Regions from separate parts of the Echinimonas agarilytica genome, predicted to be linked through region 1. Evidence: predicted binding sites of a transcription regulator. Region 1 holds the regulator's gene; each other region holds the start of a gene.
What was found. Region 1 encodes sigma-54, which starts transcription at its own class of promoters, with help from an activator protein. Its sites were predicted from a motif close to GTTGGCACGNNNNTNGNNT; they were not measured.

Region 1 (5,244 bases):
TTCCGGAAGGCTACCAAGGACGTAAGCGAGATCATCGCTTTCCATACCTTCGATGGCTTCGGCAACATGTTCGGGCTCCATTTCCCGAATAATGCTGTCTTTAATATCTTCCGCTAGCTCTTCAAGGATCTCACCGTGCTGGTCTGGATCGATTAATTGCCAGAGAACAGGACGTGCAGAAGGCGTTGATGATTCTAATAAGAGTGCAACATCGTAAGCCGGAAGGGAGTGAAGCATTCGGCGCACGTGGACAAACATGCCGCCATTGAGAGCGTCATTAACAGCCTTTAAACGGCTGTGAGTTTGTTCTTGTTCGAGAATTTGAGGCATATTAATTGATTCCCGCGCACCGAGTCATAAGAAGGCTTACAGTTTAAACGAATCATCTTGATATGCCACACAAAAGGTATGCCAATTAGAGGGGATTATTCACCCTCATCGAAGAAATTGTTGATGAGGTTCTCGACTGCGTCCAGTGCTGCGGCTGCATCATCACCCTCTGCGCTGACTTGCACCGACTGCCCTTGGCACGTTTGCAGTAGTAACAAGCTCATTACGCTCCCTGCGGAGGCGCTTTTGTCACCATGAGAGATCATGACTTCTGCCTCATAGTCCCGTGCGAGAGTAGCTAGCTTAGTAGCTGCACGCGCATGCAACCCGAGTTTGTTTTGGATGAGCAGTGAGCGAGTTAAAATCATACTGAAGTCTTTTTATATTGAAGGTTACGATGGCGTAGTTGCACCTGATACGATGATCTAAATAAATCCGCAAGGCGGTTGGCGATATGAACTGAGCGGTGGCATCCGCCAGTACAGCCAATTGCCACGGTCACGTAACTCCGATCATTCTTTTCAAGTTGGGGGAGCCAGTCTTTGAGATTACTTTCGACCTGAGCGATAAAGGCTTCTACATTGCTGTGCTGGTCAAAAAATTCAATGACGGGCTGATCGTTGCCGGTATATGAACGTAAACCCGGCTCCCAATAAGGGTTGGGTAAGAAGCGCACATCAAACACGAAGTCAGCATCGTTGGGAGTGCCGTGTTTAAAACCAAATGATTCAAAGACCAACACCAGTGGAGCCTTTGATGTGCCCGATAAGCGTTCGCGAAGTGTTGCGCTAAAATCGTAAATAGTGGAGTGGCTGGTGTCTAAAAATAGGTCGGCTTGCTCTCGAACCGGCTCTAACCAAGATGTCTCTGCGGCAACTGCATCAGCCAGTGTAAGCTCATTTTTTGTAAGCGGGTGACGGCGCCGTGTTTCAGAATAACGTCGCAATAGAATCGAGTCATCGGCATCGAGATATAAAATAGTGGTGGGAACGGCTGTTTTAAGAACTTTAAGCAATTGCTCGATCTGAGCACGATCGTTCGGCAAGTTCCTCATGTCTAAGCTCACAGCAACGTTCTCGTGCTGGTTGTGCTGCATGGTGATCCAAGGCTTCAGAAGTTCGATGGGTAAATTGTCAACGCAATAGTACCCGAGATCTTCGAGAACCCTGAGCGCAATAGATTTCCCTGCTCCTGAACGACCACTAACGACGGTGAGCTTCATGTAAGAGTGCACTTTAATAAATGATTATGCGTTGATAATAACCTGATATAGGTCTTCAGCACTAGAGGCACATCTGAGCTGTTTTAAGGTATTTTTTTGACCTAATTTTTCAGCGACTAAAGCAAGAGTTTTGAGATGGTGTTTGCAGTCTTGCTCGGGCACCAGCATCGCAAACATAATATCGACTGGCTTTTTATCAATGGCGTCGAATTCGATTGGGGATTCAAATTGAACCAATATAGCGACGTTGCTGGCGTCAGACGGGAGTCTGCCGTGCGGAATGGCTATGCCATTTCCAATGCCGGTACTGCCTAGTTTTTCGCGTGCTAAAAAGCGCTCGAAAATTTCGTTTTCGGTGAGTCCTTGGAGATGCTTCGCTGCGATTTCACTTACGATTTCAAGTGCTCGCTTTTTGCTACTACATTGGACTGCACTGAAAGTGCAGTCCTTGGACAGGATACTTCGCATGTTCATGATTAATGCTTCTGCAATTTTTCCTTGTGGCGAATAACCTGCCGGTCGAGCTTGTCGACTAACGAGTCTATCGCCGCATACATACTTTCGCTTTCAGCGTTCGCAAATATTTCCGCTCCCGAGAGGTGAACGGTTGCTTCTGCAATCTGGCGAAGTTTTTCGACATTCAACACCACATGGACGTTTGTGATGTTGTCGAAGTGGCGCTCTAATTTGGCCAGCTTCTCTGTGACATAGTCACGTAAAGGAGGAGTAATATCAACATGATGACCGGTTAAGTTTAGTTGCATAGGCGTGTTTCCTCACTCAGTACTTGTTGTTACAAAAGACTTTTTCTTTGGTTGGATGGCGGAATATTGAGCGCTTCACGATATTTAGCAATCGTTCGGCGAGCCACATTAATTCCTTGATCCGAGAGTAGCTCAGCCATTTTACTATCGCTTAATGGCTTTGCCGGGTTTTCTGCTGCGACCAGCTTTTTAATCAATGCGCGAATAGCAGTGGACGAGCATTCGCCACCACTTTCAGTGCTCACATGGCTGGAGAAGAAGTATTTGAGTTCAAATATACCGCGTGGCGTGTGCATATACTTCTGCGTGGTCACGCGCGAAATAGTAGATTCATGCATGCCAACTTCTTCGGCCACATCATTGAGAACCATGGGTTTCATGGCTTCATCGCCGTACTCAAAAAAGTCGTATTGGCGTTTCAGAATGCAGTTTGAAACTTTCATAAGTGTTTCGTTACGGCTTTCTAAGCTTTTAATGAACCACTTGGCTTCTTGCATGTGTGAACGGATAAATTGTCCGTCAGAGGTGTTTCGAGCACCACGAGACATAGCTGCGTACTGCTCATTGACTCGAATTTTTGGCACTGCATCTGGATTCAATTCGACTTGCCAGACGCCGTTGCGCTTCATCACTGAAACGTCTGGAATGACGTATTGGCTATCTTCGACCACAATGGCACTGCCCGGACGCGGATTGAGGCTTTGGATCAAGCGCATCACTTCGCGAAGCTGGTCTTCTTTGAGTCGCGCTCGGCGCATCAATGTGCGGTAATCGCGACTTGCAAGTAAGTCCATGTGGTTGTTGATCACTAGCATGGCTTCTTTTAACCAAGGCGTGTCGGTGCCAAATTGACGCAATTGAATGAGTAAACATTCTTTGATGGAGCGAGAGCCCGAACCAATTGGGTCAAATAGCTGAATGCGTTTTAAAACGGCTTCAATTTCATCCAATTCAACTTCTGCATTACCTTGGCTTTCTAGAATATCTTCTGTTGTGACAGTGAGATAACCTGCATCATCAATGCCATCAAGAATAGTTCTGGCAATGGCACGATCTGTGTCTGTCATGGGAGTTAATTCAAGCTGCCATTCGAGGTGAGCATGCAATGAATCGGTGGTTTCACCTTGAAAGCTTTCATCATCCTCACGCATTGGGGCGGCTGAGGCCACAGGGGCTGCTGACACAACTTCATCCCAAGTTGTATCCATAGGCATTTCTTCCGAAATGGAATCTTGTTGCAGTGCTTCTGCAGTATCAACTGTACTACTATCTGCTTCAATACTGTCCAAGCTGACATCTGAATCTGCTGAAGATGAATTTTCTTCTTCGGATTGTTCAAGGAGTGGATTGCTATCCAAAGCTTCTTGAATTTCCTGTTGCAGATCTAAAGTCGACAATTGCAAAAGCCTAATGGCTTGCTGCAATTGCGGCGTCATAGTCAGCTGTTGGCCAAATTTAAGCTGGAGCGATGGTTTCATCTAGTCTCCGACTCTTCCTGTGTAACGGTGGCTGCAAAATGAGCAGTATCCGTGGGTTACGTTAAGCTACTATAGCTGGAATTGCTCACCTAAGTACACATCTCGAACGTGTTGATTTGCTAAAACTTGTTCCGGAGAACCTGTCGCAATCAATTCGCCATGTGACACGATGTAAGCGTACTCACAAACGGATAGTGTTTCACGAACGTTATGATCCGTAATTAATATCCCTAAACCTCGAGTTTTGAGGTGTTCAATGATCTTTTTAATATCCGATACTGAAATAGGGTCGACACCGGCAAAAGGCTCATCGAGTAAGATAAAACTGGGTTCAGCGGCAAGCGCTCGTGCAATTTCAACTCTGCGTCGTTCCCCCCCAGAAAGGCTCATGCCTTTGCTTTGGGCAATATGGCCAATATTAAATTCTTCCAGCAAAGAGTCGAGAGCTTCCTCTCGTTGCTCGGTAGAGAGGTCTTTGCGCGTCTCTAAAATAGCCATAATGTTGTCGCGTACACTGAGCTTGCGAAAAATGGACGACTCTTGGGGCAAATAGCCGATGCCTTTTCGGGCACGCTCATGCATGGGCGCCAAGGAAATATCTTCACCGTTGAGCTCAATAATGCCTTTTTCGGCTTGAACAAGCCCCACCACCATATAAAAGGTGGTGGTTTTACCTGCGCCATTAGGCCCCAGAAGACCCACAATTTGCCCTGGTTCAACTTTCAACGAAACATCTTTAACCACTTGACGGCGCTTGTAAGACTTTGCGAGATTTTTTGCTTCTAATAATGCCATGCAGACTATTTCTTTTGGTCGTCGAGTTGTTCTTGGACTTGATCTGGAATGAAGATCGTTGTCACGCGAGCAGAGCCATCGTCTTTGCTATCTGCTTCGAGTAATTGCTGTTCAAGGTTGTAGAGAATCTTGTCACCCTTTACCAAGCTATCTTCTTGAGTTAGTTGAGCTTCACCGGTGAGCAACAAAATACGTTCTCCAAGCTCATATCGAACTCGCAACGCTTGAGCATCCATTGCTTTGCCATTATCAAGGATTTGGCTGTAATTTGCAGGCTTTCCGTTCGCGACCAAGACTTGTTGGCCTTCTTCGGTTGCGTTCAAGATAGTCAGTGTATCTGCAAATATCTGCAATGTTCCTTGAGTCACTTTGACATCACCAATATACGTCACAACATTTGACTTCATATCAATGGTTTGCCGCTCTGATTCAATCACAACTCGTTCAGAGAAGTCGCTCTTTACGGCATAAGAAAAAGGACATATGGCTATTAATGCTGCGGCACTAATTCGCTGGAGTTTGTTCATAAAATGCTTCCACATCTTGCAGAATTTCTATGTCCTGCTTATTTAAATCTGCTTGAAGACCAACACCTTGCATCTCAATGTGTGGGCCAAGGGCGATGACTTTCTCATCAGTATGCATCTGATTGGAG
Region 2 (5,244 bases), on a different contig from region 1:
GCCCAACCCGCGTCCTTGAAAAGCAGGTTTCACCGCCACATTATGTAAGGTCGCTTCTCCTGCAATAAATTCAGCAATATAGAATCCAACAATCTCTGTCTCACACTCAAGCACAAAACCAAAGTAACGATGATACTCCAGCGGCTCGATAAACATACTGCGTGGCCAAGGCGTGACTTGTACCCGCTCCTCTATCGCTGCGATTTGATCAATATCTGATGCGTTGTAATGTCGAAATGAAGGGTCAGGCGTCACGTCTAAATTCTTTGATTTGATTCCAAAGCGCTCCTTTGGCTTGCCTGTTTTGTTGCATAACCGAAAATGATTCAGATTCGACGATTTTGCAACTAGAAGGCAAGTTTGAAGTGGCTTTGTTCCCTACCAACCAAATCACGTCAAACTCATTACAAGTGTGTTGAAGTAAGTCTTCAATGGCGTGGAAGTAACGAAAATTGGTAAGTGGTAAATCAATCGCATTGGCAATTGATTTAAAGAGCAATTGGCCCGAAACCCAATCGTCTTTCGGTGCTATAACTGCAATCATCAAATCCGACGATCTGGGTGTATTCGTCTGAATACTTGCGGGGCACAATAGTTCACCAGCAGCTTTACGCTGCCAGCTACTCACCCCCATCGCATCAAGCAATTGCCATTGAGATTGATTCATAATAGTTACAAGGGTGAAGTGGAATTCACCCATCATACCGAATGCAGCACGCAAGTGGAATCACGCGACTTGATGCGTACACTCAGAAGACACCTGCTCAAGATGCTCGGCAAACAATACTGATTCACCAATCATGATCAGTGCTGGCGAAGGTAGCTCTGCGTCCGATACGCGTTGTGCCACGTTATTTAGGGTACCGATCACCGTTTGCTGCTGAGGCGTGCTGCCTTGGCTGATCACTGCAATTGGCATATCTGGAGATTGCCCCTGCTGCACTAATGTTTGAGTAATAGTGGCTAACTTGCTCAACCCCATATAAATCACTAACGTGTGATCGTGGCGGACCAACGCATGCCATTGTTCTGGGAGTTTTCCATCACTGCCATGTGCCGTTAATAAGGTGACTGCTCGCGCCACTTCACGGTGAGTTAAAGGAATACCGCACGAGGCAGCACAACCACTTGCGGCGGTAATTCCAGGAATCACTTCGTATTCAATCGAAGCTTCTCGCAGAGACATCATTTCTTCCCCGCCACGGCCAAACACAAAAGGATCACCGCCTTTCAGGCGAACAATTCGGCGTGGTTGCTGTGCAAGCGTTACCAACAAGCGATTAATGTCTTTTTGCGACATTTGCTTACACCCCTTCGCTTTCCCTACGTATATGTGCTGGCTGTCAGGTTTTGCATGCTCTAACAACTCAGGAGCCGACAAGCGGTCATAAACGATCACATCTGCTGTTTGTATCGCTTTTAATGCTTTTACGGTAATCAAATCAGGGTCACCCGGACCAGCTCCAACTAAACTAACAAAACCTTTCATTGCTAAAACCTTTAACTCGTATTACTGCATAGTGACTAACATTGGCATTTTGTGTCCTGCTATTGCAGGTAAAGCACTTCCCGATAACTTCTCGGCTTGCGCTAATGAGCCACTTTTAAAACAACTCTCGATGTCTTTCAGCGTAAGTTTATGAGGAGCTACGCAACTGTGCATGTGCGTGAGCAACCATTGCTGCTGTATCTCCGACAATTGATTGGCCAAGCGGCCATAAAATTCGTGAAAATTAGGAACAAGTATTTCCTCACCCAAACGATTAAGCACTAGCTGCCCAGAAATTGCAGGCTTTAATGCCGCCGGTGACAAGTCTAAATATTCCTGACGGGCCAACATCGCAACGGCTTTGTCATTGTTACTCGGATCAGACAACCAAGCACAAGCCCCAAGCACTGCGGCAAGTAAACGTTCGTATGTTTCTGGGTTTTCATCCACCCAAGCTTGTGACATACCTAGTACTTTTTCAGGTGTTTGACTCCATAGCTGTGCGCCTGTAGCAACAATCTCCGCAACCCCTTTCTGAACCGCTACAGAACTCCATGGCGATCCAACGCAAAACCCTTCAATTTGGCCACTTATTAAACTATCCACCATTTGTTCAGGCGGTAAAGTTACAATCTGCAGATCCGTCTCGGGATTAAGGCCTGCATAGCGTAACCAAGCATGTAATTGAAAGGTATGGACTGAATATGGGTGTACTGTTGCCAGCACAATCGGTTGTTTTCGATGTCGAACCCATTCCCCAAAGCTCTGAGCATTGACCATAGGATTGCTGCCAAGTTCCCCACCCAGCGCTCTCACCTGAGCACAGCAGCGTGAAGACATGGATATGGCATTGCCATTACAACCAAGGCTTAGGCTCATATCGAGCTTTTTCTTATGCCCCATCAGTCCGGAATGAATGGCTATTCCCAATGGCGCGAGCAACTGCGCGCCACTAATAGTACCCGCAACCAACTTGTCTCGAATAGCAGCCCATGATCGTTCACGTTGTAATTCAACGTTAAGATTATGGTGTTTATACAAGCCTAATTGCTCAGCAACAATGAGTGGGGCGCTATCAATCAAACGAACAAAACCCAACTTAATGGACGGATTAACGCTCACACCCAACCTCCTTTGTAGTTTCAACATCTGAAGTTTTCGGCAGTAAGTTTTCAATTAACTTGTCTGCAGCTTGCTCCAGCCTCCAGCGTTCTCTCATGGCTAAATCACGTAAATGTTTATGAGCTTGCTGCTCGGTTAGTTTCTGCGTTGCCATCAACAAGCCTTTTGCTCGCTCAATACGTTTTCGAACTTCAAGTTCGGCTTTACTATCTATCAGTGCCTGCTTAAGTGCCTGATGCTGTCTAAACTGCACCATGGCGAGATCAATCGCAGTTTTCACTTTATTTGGGTCAATGGCATGAGTCATATACGCACTCACTCCTGCTTCTACCGCCTGTTGCATAAATTGCTGACTGTCGTCTTCTGAAAACATCACAACAGGAATGGGATGATGGTTATTGACGAACGCAAGGCTTTCTAAAATATCTCTATCGGGAGAGTCCAACTCCATCAAGACGATATCTGGCATATGCAGACCGATTTGATGAAGTAATCCAGAGGCGTTGGGTAGATTGGCAACAACATCAAAGTTGTTGTCAATTAGCGTTGCTTCAACAAGCGCCGCTCGTTCAACTTGATCATCAACCAACATAATTTTGATGACAGACTGTTCTTCTTGCATAGCCACTATATTCTCTAATGCTTCATTGCATTGTTATGGGCAATTTGTAAAAACTCGTTGCAGAGCTTTTATCAATTAACTTCTTACACAATGACTCAGCAAAGAGCAGGCCAAAAATATAACCACCTGTTTTAAATGAATAATAATTAAAAACGCACCAACACAATGCACCAAGATAACGGCGGGAATTATTAGAATCAATAGGTATTGCACTAATATAGGGCGATCGGATTCAATAAAGAAGAAATTTATATGGTGTAGATACAAGAAACCCGGCGCAAGGCCGGGTCTACTTAAATTTGGCAGGGGCGGAGGGATTCGAACCCCCAACCATCGGTTTTGGAGACCGCTGTTCTACCAATTGGAACTACGCCCCTAGATAAGCGAGCAGGATTATAACGCACTCGATCAAAAGGTAAAGCCTTTTATTTAAAACCTTGTACTGATTGGTTAATTAACCGCCGCTAACTTGTCATCTGCACTGGAAACTAACGTCATTACCGGCTCTGATGGGTCATATGCTAAAGGAGCTTCGAGTAACACGCGCTTCACGGCTCGACTATCATGACGCAAAATAGCCGCCGATAATTTATCCAGTAAAGGTAATGTTTGTGACAAAGGCAATGAAAATTCATTCGCCGACATGATTCGAGGATGCTTGGTGTCAATCGTATCATCGCCAATAAGCAGCTCTTCATAAAGCTTTTCACCCGGCCTTAACCCGGTAAACTTCACTTCAATGTCGCCGCTGGTATTCTTCTCATCCTTAACAGACAAGCCCATCAGGTGAGTCATCTTGTAGGCTAACTCAACAATCTTCACCGGATTGCCCATATCCAACACATACACGTTGCCACCGCTGCCCATCGCACCAGCTTGAATCACCAATTGCGCGGCTTCGGGAATCGTCATGAAATAACGAATAATATCGGGATGTGTGACCGTAATTGGACCGCCGTTCTCAATTTGTTTCTTAAACAATGGCATCACAGAACCGCTCGAATCTAATACATTGCCGAATCGAACCATCACAAAACGAGTATTGTGTTTTCCCTCGGCAAGTGCCTGAAGCACCAATTCAGCAAATCGTTTGCTCGCCCCCATGACATTGGTAGGCCGCACCGCTTTATCCGTTGAGACCAGCACGAATGTTTCGACGTTACATTCAATCGCTGCCTCTGCCGCTGTTTTAGTTCCAAATACATTATTGTTGACGCCCGACATCACGTTGGCTTCAACAATTGGCACATGCTTATAGGCTGCCGCATGGTAAACAGTGTCCACACGGTTTTGCTTCATCACTTCGCGAACCAGTGTTTGATCTAATACCGAGCCCAATACGGGGACTAGTTTAGTGCCCTGAGCTTTTGCTTTTTGAGCTAGCTCAGCATCAATTTTATAAAGATTGAACTCAGACAATTCGAAGAAAATAAGAACCCTAGGTTTTTGGTCAATCACCTGGCGGCATAATTCAGACCCAATTGAACCTCCCGCCCCGGTCACCATAACAACCTTGTTACGAATATTTCGCTCAAATAGGTCCTGTATCGGTTGCACCTGTTCACGGCCCAACACTTCCACCACATCAACATGGCGCAAATCATCAATACGATGCTTACCACTGACGATGTCAGTTAAATGAGGCACTTGGAGTACTTCTAGCGCAAATGGTTCGATCTTGTTGATCAGATCACGCCGACGCTCTGCTGTGGTGCTTGGCAAAGCCAATAGTATTTTAATGTGGCCATGATGGCGTTTGAGCTTTTCCAACTGCTCGAAGCCGTATACATGCAATCCGAGTACTGACGACCCCACAAAACGTTGTTTTTCATCAATAAATGCAACGGGATGATAATCTCGCCCTGAATTAAGGGCGTTAACGAGTTGGCGGCCAGCCGAACCTACACCAAAGATAACCACCTTCTCTTTGTTGAGAGTTTTGTTTTGAACAAACGTTAAACTCAACAAACCACGGGGAATGCTCAGTAAACAAACCGAGAAAGCACCAAAT
Region 3 (5,244 bases), on a different contig from region 1:
TGTTTAATGGCATGCTCGGCGTTAAATTCCCAAGTCTTCAGTCATTTCATCTCCGCCGTGACTTTGATGTTGCTCTGTGTGTTGGCCGTTCAATTTTATAAGTGTCAAACCTCGCATCAACCGAATAGAAACGCGATTAGAACGTCTTAATCAATAAGCAATGAAATATCAGTCAATCGCCACGTTATAACGTGGCGTTTTTGTGGATTATTAATCGCGAATAACCCTTAGCGCTATTCATTTGCATTTTGCAAAGAAACGAGTTTTTCCATTTTAAGGTGTTGTTTTTAATTCGAATTCTAAGTTGGCAGGCTTCATGCAAATCTCAATCAGGTTCATTGAATAAAGGCTTTACTATGACCACTGTATTGATGTATCGAACACGCCTCTGGCTGAAGCAGGGTAACACTCCTTTAGCTCGAAATTTGTTTCGCTTGTTGAAGTCGTGTCGTCAGCTTCAACTGCCGCGCATTCCGTTGTTGTTTTCACTTTTCTATCGCATATATTTACTGGTGACAAATAGCTTCAGCAGTATGATAAGAGTGCTGTGGTGGACGCCATTGTTTCGCAGTCAAGTCATAGGAACAAGTCGAGCGCTCTACCTCTATGGTGGTCTGCCGCTGTTGTCAGATGGCTTGCAGATTCATGTTGGGGACCGTTGCCGGATTTCTGGACACACCACTTTTTCTGCGCGTGCTCACGCGCTTACTCAACCCCTACTTTTCATTGGGGATAATGTTGATGTGGGCTGGCAAACGACCATTGCGGTCGGGCAAAGAGTGATGATCCACGACAATGTTCGAATGGCCGGAGGATGCTTTTTAGCGGGGTATCCGGGTCATCCCTTGGATGCTAAACGTCGGGCATTGGGCGAGCCTGAAGATGAATCTCAAGTGGGCGACATTGTACTTGAAGAAGATGTTTGGTTAGCCACAGGCGTTAAGGTCATGGCCGGCGTTACGATCGGACGCGGCTCTATCGTCGCTGCAGGTAGTGTGGTCACCACTGACTTGCCTGCGGGAGTGCTTGCTGGTGGCGTTCCTGCTCGTGTGATTCGGCATTTGGAGGGGACGAATCATGAAGCATGATTTGATTGTTTTTGGTGAAGACTGGAATCGTCATCCAAGTAGCACGCAGCATTTAATCAAAGAGTTGGGCCGAGATCGGAAGTTAATTTGGGTTAATTCTATTGGGTTACGCCGTCCGCGCTTAACCATTCGTGATGCGGTACGAGTGCTTGAAAAAGTGAAGTCTTGGTTTGGAATGGGCAACTTTGCAAATAATGAAGGTTCCAGCGTGGATGATGTTGAACACCGGTTTAGTCAGTTTCAGGTCATTTCGCCTTGGGTGTTTCCTGCGGCTAGAAGCCGTTTGGTTCGGGCATTGAATCGGGGCATTTTGTCTTGGCAAATTCGACGAGTGGCGAAGCGCATGTGTATGAGGCGCCGAGATTTATGGGTTTCTTTGCCCACTGCAGTGGATTGGGTAGGGCACTTAAATGAATCGAAAGTGTTGTATTACTGCGGGGATGACTTCAGTGCTTTGGCGGGGGTTGATCATGCGCATGTGGCTCAGTGTGAACGCGAACTGGCACACAAATCAACGCACATTCTGGTGGCCAGTGCGACTTTGCATCATAAATTTAACGCAATTTCAAATTGGAAAAATAAAACCATGCTAGTGGAGCATGGCGTTGATACCGCGTTATTTTCTACTCCTGCACCTTGTGCGCAAGTTTTAGAAGGTCAGCGTCCAGTGGCTGGCTTTTACGGCAGTATTGCCGATTGGTTGGACTTATCTATGTTGGCCCAAGTTGCACGGGCATTACCCAACTGGCGGTTTGTATTGATGGGGCGAGTCGAGACCGACTTATCGGCCATTAAGACTGTTGAGAATATTGAGTTGTTACCGCCAGTGGCGCATCATTTGTTGCCTCGTTATGCGCAGCACTGGCAGGCTTCACTTTTGCCATTTCGAGATTGCGAGCAGATTCATGCGTGTAACCCGTTAAAGCTTCGAGAGTATCTAGCGGTTGGCAAGCCCGTTGTGAGTACGCCGTTTCCAGCGCTTGAACCGTATCGGTCCGTGGTTAATGAAGTGACTTCAGCAGAGCAAATGGTGAACGCGTTGCTTGCAATTGAGAATTCGTACTCAAGCTTTCATCATGAGCGGCGTGCCTGCGTTAAGCACGAGTCTTGGTTAGCCAGAGCGCAGCAGCTTCAAACTGTGTTGTCATCATCATGAATACCAATTATTTCTCACTTTAGCTCAGCAATTCAGGTGCGTTTTGCTGAGCTGTCACATCCTCAATTTAAATCCCATGGCACGTATCTCTTCAATAACTCCATTGATCATCATCGCAACTTGGCAGTTTGGGCGTATTTCATATGGAAATTAAAGCGAAATTTCAAATGCCTTTTTTATTACTAAACGATGCCATATTTACGCTTTGCATTTTGAGAATGGGAGCAGGATAGTTTAATTATTTAAAGTTAAGCGATTGATTAATATTGATTAATTTTCATTGGCACATATCTGGCTATGTTCGCTATAAGTTTGTGACGAGTTGATGCTCAGCAAGACCAGATGTGCTGCATCAAAACTCGCAGTTCCTCATATTGGAGGCTCCCATGGGAGAATTACTACCGCGTCTTTACATGATTCTCGATGCCGCCTGGCGGCGGCGCTGGTTGATCGTGGTGCCTATTCTTGTGCTTCCAATATTGGGCATTGTGGTGGCGAAAGTGTCGCCCCGTTTGTATCAATCGCACACCAGTATGTTGGTACAGGAAACCGCCAAGCTCAATCCATTTTTAGAGGATTTAGCCGTGTCATCTAATCTCGAAGGGCGAATGAGTGCACTGACAACATTGCTGCACAGTCGCCACATTCTGACTCAGGTGGCTGACGATGTAGGGCTCATCAATGACGATTCCGAACCTGCGCAACGCGACGCGGTGATTTCTGAATTGTCCAATGCTCTGACGGTATCAAAAGTAGGCAAAGATCTTATTCGGATTGACTACAAGTCGAATTCTCCTCAAGGAATGAGTGAAATACTGCAATGCATTAGCGATTACTTTATCGAAGAACTTTTAGCTCCGGAGCGTTCATCCATCCGTGAATCTGAACGTTTCTTACAGACTCACTTGCTCAGAAGTCGTGAGCAATTGGAGTTGGCAGAAATTGCGCTTGCTAATTTCCGCTCAGAAAATGCCGATGGCCTGCCTGAACTTCATTCAGCCAATACAGAGCGCTTATCTCGTATTCGCCAAAAACTATTAGAACGCCAAGCGGAATTAGCGGGTGCAAAGCAAGGCTTAGGAACGCTTGACCAACAAATGACACGCACTGACCCCGTGGTGGCTAGACTTGAAGAGCAGATCATTAACCAGCGTGCAGAATTAGTCAATTTGATGTCACGTTACACCAATGGTCATTCTCAAGTGCAAGCCGTAGAGCGCAACTTGAGACGTTTAGAGCAAGAGCGAAATAGTGCACTTGAACATGCTACTTCGGGCCACCAGCAAACCAAAAAACAACCTTCTTTGCCCACCACATTGTCGTTAGCAAATGCGGGTACCACCATGATGATTGTGCAATACGAAGCGCTTCAAACCGCGCATCAGCGAGTTAATGCGTTGCAAGAGGAAGTCACTCAATTGCAAGCCATGGCTGAAGATTTGAGCGCTCAAATTGGGTCCGTCGGAGAGCAGGAACGTCAGTTACTCGCTCTGCAACGCGATTTACGGGTAAAGCGCACGCTATATGAAGATTTGTTGACGCGGTATGAAATGGCGCAGGTGACAGGAGCGCTGGGAGTATTCGAGCAATCTGAACGTATCAAAATTATTGATCGTCCGTTTACCCCTAGTGGCGCTTCAAACTTACCGTGGTGGATGTTCATGATTACAGGTTTATTCGGTGGCGTTTTAGCTGGATCTGGGTTGGCATTATTCGCTGAGCTGAGCGATTCGAGTTTACGCAGTTCATCCGACGTCGAGAAATTACTCGGTGTCAGTGTACTGAGCCGAATTCCCCCTCTTTAGGAGAATATATATGAGTGTTTGGGTTCAAGTTGTACAGCACCTTCGCCCCGGTGGTATCGAAACCATGGCGTTAGATTTACAACGAATTGAGAATGGTGATGACGATGCATACATCATTTCGCTAGAGGGCGATAAACAAGCCGCGTTAAACGCATGGCCTCGCTTAAAAGCGTGTTCTGACCGGTTGATTTTTATGAATAAAAAGACTGGATTATCGTTGCTGTTGCTTATTAGATTGCGTCGACTTTTGAAGTCTCTAAACGCCAATGCAGTACATACGCATCATATTGGGCCGTTGATTTATGGAGGCTTGGCTGCGCGCTTAGCCGGTATCAAAACTGTGATTCACACTGAACATGACGCATGGCATTTACGCGATTCAAAGCGCCGTCTATTACAGCAATGGATCATCGCTCGAGTGAATCCGATGTTGGTGGCTGACGCCGATCTCGTGGCGCGCGATATGCAACAATCGCTGGGATTAAATCGAGAGCAAATCCGCATTATCAAAAATGGTGTAAATACCCACCAATTTGTCACAGGAGATAAAGCCGATGCACGCAAGTGTCTGAAATTGCCTGAAAACGTGCCACTCATTGGTTGCGCAGGACGTTTGGAACTTGAAAAAGGCCACAAGGTGTTGCTTGAAGCGATGGCCATTCTAGACCCGAAAATACATCTTGTACTTGCCGGTGACGGATCACAACGAGCGGCCCTTGAGCAGCAAGCTCAGGCAGCGAATATATCTCATCGTGTTCACTTTTTAGGGGCGATTGAAACCATGCCAACCTTCTATCAATCATTGGACTTGTTCTGCTTGCCGTCTTTCTTTGAAGGCTTGTCGCTGGTGATTTTAGAAGCGCAAGCTTGTGGTATCCCAGCAGTGGTGACCCATGTTGGCGCCAGTCATGAGGCGCTTTGCCCACGCACAGGAAAGCTGGTTGAGCCGGGCTCGCCATTTGCTCTGGCTCAAGCTTTAGAAACTGAAATAGGTCGTACTCATCAAGAAAGTCCTCGCCATTTCGTCAAGCAAAGCGGTGATTTACGCGCCACAGTGCGTCATTACGCTGCCCTTAGAAATCATTGTGCATAGGTGATTATTATGACTACATCCATCGCGGTTATCACACTGTTGGCCATGTTTTTGGTGGTATACCATCATGCGCTTTATCCTATCGTACTTCGACTTTGGAGC
Region 4 (5,244 bases), on a different contig from region 1:
CGTACCTGAACGAATTTTACCGTATGAACCAGAATCAGGTTCGCCCGCTAACGGGTCGCCTGAACCTTGGGTTGTTTGCCACGACGTATTACCAATTTGAGCTAAGCCTTGTGAGTTAGCCACGGTGATCAACGCAATTTTCCCCAAAGGTTCGGTAAAACCATTTGAGTAAGTCGCTTGCACCAAACCATTGGTTCCAATATCGATACCCGTTAAACGGCCAACTGTAATACCATCTTGACTCAAGGATTTGACTTCAAATGCAGACGCATATTGAGTTGGATCGTTCTGATTCACGGTAATTTGTTGAGTTTCATCGGCACCGCCCATGTTCACACCAGCACCACCCACACCAAGTTCCTCGGTAACAACGTCATTGCCGCCGTTAATGGAGTTCAATGAGCCATCAGTATTGAAGATGATCGAGTGACCAAAGATTGCTCGACCCGTATTCGGATCAGTGAAAGCGACATCACCTTGGCTACCACCGGTTGCTAAATCATCGACACTGACGGGACGTGTATCAGTACCATCAGAAACGGTGTAAAACACTTCCCATTTATTGGGATCACTTGGGGCTGGCGACAAGTTCTCTTTACGATAGTACGTTGTCATCACGTAACTTTGCCCCAAGGAGTCATAAGTCGTCACCGACGTTGAAGCATTATAGGAAGATGGATCTGTAAAATCGAACGGAACAGGCAAGCCCGCTCCATCATCAGGCGGTACAGCGCCACTTGGTAAGTTCACACTAATATCAACAAGAGCCGTTTGAGTGGGCTCCCCAGCTGATGTTGGAATTTCCAACGGCTGAGTTGAAGCTAAAGCCACCGATGATACTGTGCCGTCTGGATTGACTGGAAATACACGTAAAAACTCACCGTTCGAGTTAACAACAAAATTGTTATCATCTAATTTCCATGCACCTGCGCGTGTTAAATTCACATTCAAGTCGTCAGGGTTCGCACTGGTTGCGAAGAAACCTTCGCCATCAACAGCCATATCAAGGGAGTTATTAGTAAACAAAAAACTACCTTGGTTGAATTGTTGAGCAATATCTGAGGTCGTAACGCCTTCACCCACTTTCGTTTTAGCATTACTAAAGACACTGGTTGAATAAACATCTGCGAATTCTGCACGCGACTCTTTAAAACCATATGTGTTCACGTTCGCAATGTTATTGGCGGTTGTGTCTAAGTCTTTTTGTGAGGCATTCAGGCCGCTCAGGGCAATGTTGAATGACATAACTACTCTCCTGTCTTCGGAAGAAGGTTAACCTTCAGCGACTTCTAATACGTCGCTTAATGTAATACTGCCCAACCCTGATAAATTCAGAGCGGCTTCACTTAATGAATTGCTTAGGCTTACGCTTTCTACTTTTGCGTACACAGCAGAGGCCAATTCAACGGTTTTGCCATCCTGGAAACCGTTTGCCTTCACAACATAGTTGCCTTCAGCTACAGGATTACCAGCAAGGTCTGTGCCATCCCATTCAAACTGAGTCGTTCCTGCGGCTACATCCCCTATGCTGATAGTCTTTATCACTTGTCCCACTTCATCTTCAATGGTCACCGTTAATGCGTTAGTCGGCAGTTCAGCGGCAACAATACCGTCTATACCATCACCGTCATTGTGGCCAGTACTTGCCGGTACCAACACTTTTTGCCCTACCAAGGTTGAAGCTTGCAGCGCTTGAGACGATGACATGATGGCATTCATGTCGGTGATCTGATCATTAAGCTTGGTGATCCCTTCGGCAGTACTAAATGATGTCATCTGAGAGATCATTTCAGCATTTTCCACCGGTTTAAACGGATCTTGATAAGCTAGCTGCTGGGTTAGCAAAGAAAAAAAGTCCTCCTGACTCAATTCACTACGCTCTTCCTCTGTCTCGTACTTAGCGCTATCGCTTGTGTCGATGCGTAAACTATCGAGGTAAGGATTTGAAACCGAAGTATCAATACTCATGGATTACTCCTTACTGGCCTAATGCTAACGTACGTTGCAGCATTTGTTTCGCAGCATCAGCCACTTGCACGTTAGTTTGATACGAGCGTGAAGCTGAAACCATATTCGCCATTTCTTCCACAACATTAACATTGGGCTTGTAGATATAGCCTTCTTCGTTTGCCATCGGGTGATTTGGCATATATTCGATATTCAATGGCTTATCGCTCTCAACAATTCCGACCACTTCGACAGGAACACTATGAGGCTGCTGATTCATTGCTCGATTCATTTCCGCAGCAAATACGGGTTGGCGGGCTCGATAAGTTTCCTCAGAGCTGCTCGATACACTGTTGGCATTTGCCAAGTTACTTGCGGTGGTATTGATGCGTACCGACTGTGCCGACATTGCCGTACCCGATACATCTAATACGTTAAATAAACTCATAATTATTCCCCTTTCAGAGCTTTAGTAAGCCCTTTGAACTTACTGCCCAGAAATTGCACACTGGCTTGATATTCCAACGAGTTTTGAAGGTAATTGTTACGTTCAGCCTGAACGTCAACGGTATTGCCATCTCCGGTATCAGGCTGATTCGGTACTCGGAACTTCATTTCCGGCGTCATTTCTGACGACATGGCAATATGACGCTCGTTTGTACGGGCAAGACTTTGCCGTCCAGATTGGTTACTTTGCGCTCTTGAAAGCGCAGTTTGGAAGTCGATATCACGCGCTTTGTAGTTAGGTGTGTCGGCATTAGCCATGTTAGAAGCCAATACTTCTGCGCGCTGAGACCGCACACCGAGTGTGTGCTGATGTATGCCAAGAGCATTGTCAAAATTAATCGCCATAATCGCCTCCCAAATAGATTACATTGAGATAAAGCAATAGTTATGCCAGTCTATTTTTTGACACTTTGAATAGAAAGTGAGGACAATAAAGGCACACAACAAGTGTTGCATGCCCTTTGAGGGTAGATAAGGTTATTTGATGACTTTGTACACAATACCTGGATTGCAGCGAACCATTTCGAACTTATCGCTTAATCCAGAGATAGACTCTGAAGCGCCGAGCATCAAGTAACCACCTGGATTCAGGGCACCGGCAAACTGATTAATAATCTTAGACTTCACATCCGCCGAAAAATAAATTAATACATTACGACAAAATATAATGTCGAAACGCCCCAGTAATGCGTAACTCTCAAGCAAGTTTGCATATCTGAATGTGACTTGCTGCCGGACTTTTGAATTCAAGCGGAAACGCCCGCTATCAGCTTTTTCAAAAAACTGGCGACGCCGTTCCGGAGACAATCCGCGCGCAAGAGCAAGCTCATCGTATTCAGCACCTTTACATTGCTCGAGCATAGAGGCAGAAATATCAGTTGCCAGAATTTCCACCCCGCCCGGTAATGTGCCCGGCCGCTGCATTTGATACTCAAGCGAGGTCATTGACAATGAATAAGGCTCTTGCCCCGAAGAACAAGCCGCTGACCACATTCGAATAGGCTTTCGTTGCCCATGAAAATCAGGGAATATTTTACTTTTAAGAAGTTCAAAGGGATAACCATCACGAAACCACAGCGTTTCATTGGTTGTCATGGCATCAATGACAGCGGCACGCAGTTCCCGCTGAGAAATAGACGATAAGGAGCTCAACAACTCCGTTAAGCTCTTTATTTTATATTTGGTCAATACTGGCGCTAGCCGGCTCTTCACCAAATACTGTTTGTTATCACCGAGCACAATACCGCATTGTTTTTCGAGATAATCTCGAAACGTTTTGTACTCAATATCCGTTATATTTTTGGTTGGCACCCAGTACCCCAGTACATTCTGATGTTATTTAGTCGCCGATAACGCTTGCTCAACGGCAGTTTGTACTGCTTCAGCAAGCTCGTCGGGATTAAATTTAGGAATAAAGTTATCAGCGCCAACTTTGGACACCATCGCCTGATTAAACACACCACTTAACGATGTATGTAAAATCACATGCAGTTTATTGAGTTTTGGGTCGTTACGTAACTCCGCACATAGTGTGTAACCATCCATCTCTGGCATTTCAATATCAGAGATTATTACCGGCATCCAATCATGAATGGGGTCGTGTGTCTCAGCCAGATTTCTTAAGGTTTCAAGCGCTTCTTTTCCGTCTCGAGCAAGATGGATTTCCATATTTAACGGTGTTAATGCGCGCTTAATTTGATTCCGAGCAACACTAGAGTCATCTGCAATCATGATGGCTCTGCCCTCGTTCGCAACAGCGGCTTTTTGGTCAATGATCTTTTCACTGACATCTGCAGAAATCGGAGCAATCTCATGAAGAATTTTTTCTACATCGAGAATTTCGACAAGTTCTTTTTCTATTTCAGTTACCGCTGTTAAGTAACTCGCTTTACCTGAACCTACCGGTGGCGGCTGAATAGACTCCCAATTTACATTAACAATACGTTCGACTGAGGAGACCAAAAAGCCTTGAGTAGAACGGTTATATTCGGTGATTACAATGAAGCAATTCTCAACATCTTGAATACGTCGACCACCTGTGGCCAAGCTCATGTCAATCACAGATATGGTTTGTCCTCGAATATGTGCAACGCCGCATATAAAAGGGTGACGTTTTGGCATAGAGGTTAAATTTGGGCACTGCAGCACTTCTTTCACTTTAAACACGTTAATGCCGTAGCGCTGCCGACCACCAAGCTTAAACAATAGCAACTCAAGACGGTTCTGGCCTACAAGTTGAGTACGTTGATTTACTGAGTCTAGAATCCCAGCCATGAATACAACCTCACTTCAATGCTAGAGGTGGCACGCAGTTTGCGTGACACCCTATTAAGTTTGTGTCTGCGTCATTGTTACGACGCCTTCAGCGTTTATACAGCATAGTTGAATCTATGGGAAATCGAATGAAAAATCCAAAAGGATTTAGCACCTTACTCACAATATTTGGAATAAGCGCCCTATATGCAACGTCATTTCAAAGTATTGCATCGGTTTCGCTCGATGATCTTCGATTGCAAGTGCGTCAATATATTGTCAACCAACTCGAAGAATCTCCAGAAACAAGATGGGAAGTTGAAGTAAGGGGACTCGATCCTCGAATCCGTTTAGATGATTGTCCTCAACCGGTAAGCTTTCGCATGACAGGCAAACGGCAAACCATCGGTCGCCAAAATACAATTCATGCGTCTTGCGTTAGTGAGTCGTCCGACACCCTTTGGTCGCTTTACATTCCAACGCAAGTCAAACGAATGGAACCCGCGATTATTACCAAGTCTGCGGTACAAGCAGGCA

Region 2: the regulator sigma-54 is predicted to act here: its motif matches at 3,330-3,348, upstream of NAF29_RS04415 (ANTAR domain-containing response regulator).
Region 3: the regulator sigma-54 is predicted to act here: its motif matches at 2,524-2,542, upstream of NAF29_RS07645 (GumC family protein).
Region 4: the regulator sigma-54 is predicted to act here: its motif matches at 2,831-2,849, upstream of flgB (flagellar basal body rod protein FlgB).

Annotation. Positions count from the first base shown of each region.
Region 1 covers NZ_JAMQGP010000001.1:679,562-684,805, forward strand. Annotated here, with positions in the region: gene mgtE (magnesium transporter) at 1-330, opposite strand, end outside; gene NAF29_RS02840 (HPr family phosphocarrier protein) at 426-698, opposite strand; gene rapZ (RNase adapter RapZ) at 695-1,552, opposite strand; gene ptsN (PTS IIA-like nitrogen regulatory protein PtsN) at 1,577-2,026, opposite strand; gene hpf (ribosome hibernation promoting factor) at 2,029-2,316, opposite strand; gene NAF29_RS02860 (RNA polymerase factor sigma-54) at 2,346-3,794, opposite strand; gene lptB (LPS export ABC transporter ATP-binding protein) at 3,864-4,589, opposite strand; gene lptA (lipopolysaccharide transport periplasmic protein LptA) at 4,595-5,116, opposite strand; gene lptC (LPS export ABC transporter periplasmic protein LptC) at 5,094-5,244, opposite strand, start outside.
Region 2 covers NZ_JAMQGP010000002.1:20,246-25,489, reverse strand. Annotated here, with positions in the region: gene rimI (ribosomal protein S18-alanine N-acetyltransferase) at 1-255, opposite strand, end outside; gene NAF29_RS04430 (DNA polymerase III subunit psi) at 245-667, opposite strand; gene cobA (uroporphyrinogen-III C-methyltransferase) at 728-1,489, opposite strand; gene NAF29_RS04420 (CmpA/NrtA family ABC transporter substrate-binding protein) at 1,511-2,611, opposite strand; gene NAF29_RS04415 (ANTAR domain-containing response regulator) at 2,601-3,233, opposite strand; tRNA gene NAF29_RS04410 (tRNA-Trp) at 3,534-3,610, opposite strand; gene NAF29_RS04405 (polysaccharide biosynthesis protein) at 3,684-5,244, opposite strand, start outside.
Region 3 covers NZ_JAMQGP010000003.1:52,429-57,672, forward strand. Annotated here, with positions in the region: gene NAF29_RS07630 (oligosaccharide flippase family protein) at 1-150, shown strand, start outside; gene NAF29_RS07635 (acyltransferase) at 357-1,088, shown strand; gene NAF29_RS07640 (glycosyltransferase) at 1,078-2,244, shown strand; gene NAF29_RS07645 (GumC family protein) at 2,631-4,049, shown strand; gene NAF29_RS07650 (glycosyltransferase) at 4,060-5,142, shown strand; gene NAF29_RS18235 (sugar transferase) at 5,152-5,244, shown strand, end outside.
Region 4 covers NZ_JAMQGP010000002.1:36,999-42,242, reverse strand. Annotated here, with positions in the region: gene flgE (flagellar hook protein FlgE) at 1-1,245, opposite strand, end outside; gene NAF29_RS04510 (flagellar hook assembly protein FlgD) at 1,273-1,968, opposite strand; gene flgC (flagellar basal body rod protein FlgC) at 1,979-2,395, opposite strand; gene flgB (flagellar basal body rod protein FlgB) at 2,398-2,799, opposite strand; gene NAF29_RS04495 (CheR family methyltransferase) at 2,932-3,765, opposite strand; gene NAF29_RS04490 (chemotaxis protein CheV) at 3,790-4,728, opposite strand; gene flgA (flagellar basal body P-ring formation chaperone FlgA) at 4,857-5,244, shown strand, end outside.